Roseateles amylovorans: one gene and its partner. The protein of the gene in region 2 interacts with the protein of the main gene of each other region in a pairwise test. Links are inferred from orthologs where the notes say so. Each region holds a gene or a part of one and is shown on either strand. Other genes may lie near its edges.

Evidence for each region. Proteins that work in one complex are often made in the same cells at the same time.
Region 1: the proteins of hflK (region 2) and ftsH interact in binary tests that used the Escherichia coli proteins (3 or more experiments, as listed by UniProt). The link is inferred for Roseateles amylovorans from one-to-one orthologs.

Annotation. Positions count from the first base shown.
Region 1 is NZ_CP104562.2:3,726,989-3,729,944, reverse strand. It holds ftsH (ATP-dependent zinc metalloprotease FtsH), read left to right. Parts: upstream 1-504; coding sequence 505-2,409; downstream 2,410-2,956. Other genes in the region: folP (dihydropteroate synthase), read left to right, coding at 2,783-2,956. UniProt on the Escherichia coli protein: Acts as a processive, ATP-dependent zinc metallopeptidase for both cytoplasmic and membrane proteins. Plays a role in the quality control of integral membrane proteins.
Region 2 is NZ_CP104562.2:4,540,343-4,543,130, reverse strand. It holds hflK (FtsH protease activity modulator HflK), read left to right. Parts: upstream 1-691; coding sequence 692-1,885; downstream 1,886-2,788. Other genes in the region: hflC (protease modulator HflC), read left to right, coding at 1,906-2,788; hflX (GTPase HflX), read left to right, coding at 1-552.

The DNA.
Region 1 (2,956 bases), 810 kb from region 2 along the record:
GGGAGGGGCGGCAGCAAGGCTTGCTGATGAGGCAAAGGTTGAAGTTTTCCAGTCTTTTCAGGCTGGCAGCCAGGGCGTGAGCCCGACATCGATCAGAAATTTGCTGAAATTTCCGGCCTCAACGTCCCGGGTGGAGGAGGATGACGCTGGAAATGGACAGTGATTGAGTTGAAAAACCCGCCGGCTGGTCCGCTGGCTCCGCGGGATGACGGCGCGAAAGTGCGCTGCGAGTGGGGTCGAAACTGGGTGGCCAAAGGGATGGCAGGCTGTGCGGGATGACCCGCAAAGCCCCTGTTGATCGGGTAATTCGGCGATCAATGAGGAAAGTTGCTCTTGCTTTGGCGGCTCGGACAGGCGCGGCCATGGCAATATCTATCGACGCGCGTGGGATTGCCAATCATGGTCAGGCACTTGACTGCCATAGAATCAACCCCATGTGCCGTGAATGACCGGCGCCGCCGTTGTGAGGCGGCGCAGCGGTGACGGAATGACAAAGGAGTCGCGGTGAACAATCAGTGGTTCTCTAAGGTGGCTGTGTGGATGGTGATCGCCCTCGTGCTGTTCACCGTCTTCAAGCAGTTTGATCGCAGCGCAACGCAGGGGAATCCGATCGCCTACTCCGACTTCCTCGATGAAGTCCGCGCGAAACGGATCAAACAAGTCACGCTGCAAGAAGGCGGTACCGGCACCGAGATCGTCGCCCTGACGAACGACGGCACCAAGCTGCGCAGCACCGCGACCTATCTGGATCGCGGCCTGGTCGGTGATCTGATCAACAACGGCGTCAAGTTCGACGTCAAGCCCCGGGAAGAGCCCTCGGTCCTGATGAGCATCCTGCTCAGTTGGGGTCCGATGCTGCTGCTGATCGGCGTGTGGGTGTACTTCATGCGTCAGATGCAGGGCGGCGGCAAGGGCGGCGCCTTCAGCTTCGGCAAGTCCAAGGCACGCATGCTGGACGAAGCCAACAACACCACAACCTTCGCTGACGTCGCCGGTTGCGACGAAGCCAAGGAGGAGGTCAAGGAGCTGGTCGACTTCCTGAAAGACCCCCAGAAGTTCCAGAAGCTGGGCGGGCGCATCCCGCGTGGTGTGCTGCTGGTCGGCCCCCCGGGAACCGGCAAGACCTTGCTGGCCAAGGCCATTGCCGGTGAGGCCAAGGTCCCGTTCTTCACCATCTCCGGTTCTGACTTTGTTGAAATGTTCGTCGGCGTGGGCGCGGCCCGCGTGCGCGACATGTTCGAGCAGGCCAAGAAGAGCGCCCCCTGCATCATCTTCGTCGACGAAATCGACGCCGTCGGTCGCCACCGTGGTGCCGGCCTGGGCGGCGGTAACGACGAGCGCGAGCAGACCCTCAACCAGATGCTGGTCGAGATGGATGGCTTCGACACCAACCTCGGCGTGATCGTCATGGCGGCGACCAACCGTCCCGACATCCTGGATCCCGCCCTGCTGCGTCCGGGCCGCTTCGACCGCCAGGTCTATGTGACGCTGCCGGATGTGCGCGGCCGCGAGCAGATCCTGAACGTCCACATGCGCAAGGTGCCGGTCGGTCAGGACATCCGTGCCGACATCCTGGCCCGTGGCACGCCCGGTTTCTCCGGTGCCGATCTGGCCAACCTGGTCAACGAAGCCGCCCTGTTTGCTGCGCGCCGCAACGGCCGCGTGGTGGACATGCAGGACTTCGAGAAGGCCAAGGACAAGATCATGATGGGCCCCGAGCGCAAGTCCATGGTCATGCCAGAGGAAGAGCGCAAGAACACCGCCTATCACGAGGCCGGTCACGCCCTGGTGGCGCGTCTGCTGCCCAAGACCGATCCGGTCCACAAGGTGACGGTGATCCCGCGTGGTCGCGCCCTGGGCGTGACGATGCAACTGCCCGAAGGCGACCGCTACAGCATGGACAAGGAGCGCATGCTCTCGACCATCTCGGTGCTGTTCGGCGGACGCATCGCTGAAGAAGTCTTCATGAACCAGATGACCACCGGCGCGAGCAACGACTTCGAGCGCGCCACGGCCATCGCCCGCGACATGGTCACCCGTTACGGCATGACCGATGAGCTGGGCCCCATGGTCTATGCGGACAACGAAGGCGAGGTCTTCCTGGGCCGTTCGGTCACCAAGACGACCAACATGTCCGAAGAGACGATGCGCAAGGTGGATCAGGAGATCCGCAAGATCATCGACGAGCAGTACTCGACCGCGCGCAAGCTGATCGAGGACCACAAGGACAAGATGCACGCCATGGCCACGGCGCTCCTGGAATGGGAAACCATCGACGCGGAGCAGATCGAGGACATCATGGAAGGTCGTCCGCCCCGTCCTCCCAAGGACTGGACGCCGCCGAGCAACAAGACCGACAGCGGTGGCACGCCTGCGGTCAGCACCGGCAGCGCGCCTGCAGCGGCCTGATCCGCTGATGACACGGCCGGCAGCGCGGGTGCTTTGGGCACCAGTTCCGCCAGCACGGATCGGGGCCTGACGGCGGGCGAGACTGCGGCACGCCGCATCCACCGCCTCTGCCTAGTCGATCGCCTCAAGAGAAAGGCCGGTTCCTGCGAACCGGCCTTTCTTCATTTTCGACCTATGCTCTCGGTCGTTTCCCGTTTCCCGTTTCCCGTTTCCCGTTTCCTGGCCATCGGCTCAAGTTCTATCGATCTCGAACTCGCCGACGCGTCATCAGGAGTAGGGTGCGGGTCGTTGGGGATGCGTCGCTGCCGGCGGCCGCCACTGCAGACGTCTGCCCACCCGTTCTTCCGTTCTTCCGTTCTTCCGCCTTCCATCCATGAGTGCTTCGCAGATCTGGACCACCACCCGCTTCGACCTCGACCTGGCCGAGCGTCCGTTGGTCATGGGCATCGTCAATGTCACCCCTGATTCGTTCTCGGACGGCGGGCAGCACAACGATGCGGTCCGGGCGATCAACTTCTGCGAGCGCTTGCTGGGCGAGGGGGTGGAC
Region 2 (2,788 bases):
CTCTTCGCCACCCTGGACACGACCACCCGATCGCTCTATCTCGAAGAGGCCGGCACCAGCGTGTCGCTGTCGGACACAGTCGGCTTCATCCGCGATCTTCCGCACAAGTTGGTGGAGGCCTTCAAGGCCACGCTGCAGGAGGCCGCCGACGCCGATCTGCTGCTGCATGTGGTGGATGCGTCCAGCCCGGTGCTGACCGAGCAGATGGAAGAAGTCGAGCGGGTGCTGACTGAAATCGGCGCCCAGCACATTCCGCAGATCCTGGTCTACAACAAGGTGGACCTGCTGGATGCCGATCAGCGGCCCCGGGCGATCCAGGACTGGCTGCCCCGCATCGGTGGTGAGCACGGCGGACAGCGGTTGCCCCGCATCTTCGTCAGCGCGGTCGAGCACGACGGCCTGGACGAGTTGCGCGGCATGATCGCGTCGCTGATGCAGGCTGAACCGGTGCCTGAATACGCGGGTCTGGATGCGCGTGGCTTGAATCCGCAAGACCTGACCCAAGCTCCTTCCGACATCACCGACGGTTCCGACGACCCGCTGGCCAGATGACGGCGGGGATGCCCGATACTCGCAACAAGAATTCCTCATCAGGATGCGTATGAACCAAGACGACAGCATGTCCGTCGCTGGCCGTGGACGTGCCCCTCATCAGGGGACCGGCGGCCTGCGCCGCTGGGTGGGCCTGTGGATGAGCAACGGCCGCAATGAAGGCCCGCCGGATCTGGACGAGCTCTGGCGCGACTTCAACCGCAAGCTCTCGCGCCTGTTCGGTGGTCGCGGCGGTGACAGCGGCGGCACTGGCGGTGGCAATGGCGCCGGCGGCAACAACTTCCAGCCGGACATGAAGGGCGCCGGCATCGGCGCCGGTCTGGTGGTGGGTGTGGTGGCGCTGGGCTGGCTGGCCAGCGGTGTGTTCATCGTGCAGGAAGGCCAGCAGGGGGTGATCACCTCCTTCGGCAAATACAGCCGCACGGTGGACGCCGGCATCCAGTACCGCTTCCCGTACCCGTTCCAGGCGCATGAGGTGGTGCAGTTCACTCAGCTGCAGTCGGTCGAAGTCGGCGGGCGCAGCCAGGTCGGACAGGCCACCGGCCTGCGCGATTCGTCCATGCTGACGCAGGACGAGAACATCGTCGACATCCGCTTCACCGTCCAGTACCGGCTGAAGGATTCGCGCGACTATCTGTTCGAGAACGTCAACACCGATGAAGCCGTCTCCCAGGCAGCGGAATCGGCGGTGCGCGAGATCGTCGGTCGCAGCAACATGGATTCGGTGCTCTATGAGCAGCGTGACGCCATCGCCGTCGATCTGGCGAAGTCGATCCAGGTCCAGCTCGACCGGTTGAAGACCGGCATCCAGGTCGTCAACGTCAACGTCGGCAGCGTGCAGGCACCGGAGCAGGTTCAGGCCGCCTTCGATGATGCCTTCCGCGCCAACGCCGACCGCGAACGCCTGAAGAACGAGGGCGAGGCCTATGCCAACGACGTCATTCCCCGTGCGCAAGGCCAGGCGGCCCGGTTGCGCGAGGAGGCCGAAGGCTACCGCGCCAAGGTCGTCGCCACCGCCGAGGGTGAGGCCGATCGCTTCCGCAGCGTGCTCACCGAGTACCAGCGTGCGCCGGCCGTGACCCGTGATCGCCTCTACATCGACACGATGCAGCAGGTCTATTCGCGCGTGTCCAAGGTGATGGTCGACAGCCGCTCCAACTCCAACCTGCTGTACCTGCCGCTGGACAAGCTGATGCAGCAAAGCACGGGCACCGTCACCACCTCGGTGCCGACGCCCGCCGTGCCGCAGGAGCCGACCACCGGTTCCAGCGTGCTGAACTCTGATGTCCGCTCTCGCGACAACCTGCGTGGTCGCGACCGCGACGGCCGCTGATCGCCAGGGAGAACACAACAATGAATCGCATCGTTTCCGTTGTCCTGGGCCTGTTGATCCTGTTCGTCCTCCTGAGCTCGACGCTGTTTGTGGTCGACCAGCGCCAGGCCGCCGTGGTCTATTCGCTGGGTGAGATCAAGGAAGTCATCACCGAGCCGGGTCTGAAGTTCAAGCTGCCCCCGCCGCTGCAGAACGTGGTGTTCGTGGACCGTCGCGTGCAGACGCTGGACAGCCCCGATTCGCGCCCGATCTTCACCGCCGAGAAGAAGAGCCTGGTGATCGACTGGCTGGTGAAGTGGCGCATCGTCGATGCCCGCCAGTTCATTCGCAACAGCGGCACCAGCATGCGCAACCTCGACACCCGGCTCAGCCCGATCGTGCAGGCCGCGCTGAACGAAGAGGTGACCCGTCGAACCGTGCGTGCCGTGCTGGCCACCGAGCGCGAAAAGGTCATGCAGGATGTGCGCCGGCGTCTGGAAGAGGAAGCCAAGCAGTTCGGCATCGAGATCGTCGATGTGCGGGTCAAGCGGGTGGACTTCTCGTCCAACATCACCGAGGCGGTCTACAACCGCATGAAGTCGGAGCGTGTGCGCGTGGCCAACGAGCTGCGTTCGACCGGCTCGGCCGAAGGCGAGAAGATCAAGGCCGATGCCGACAAGCAACGCGAGATCATCATTGCCGAAGCCTATCGTGATGCTCAGAAGGTGATGGGTGAGGGTGATGCCAAGGCCTCCGCCCTGTACGCGGAAGCCTTCAGCCGCGATCCGGCCTTCGCGCAGTTCTATCGCTCCTTGGACGCCTATCGTTCGACCTGGCGCAGCAAGAACGATGTGATTGTGGTCGATCCGTCGAGCAGTGAGTTCTTCAAGGCACTGCGCAACGGTGCGCCGAGCGGGCAGGGCG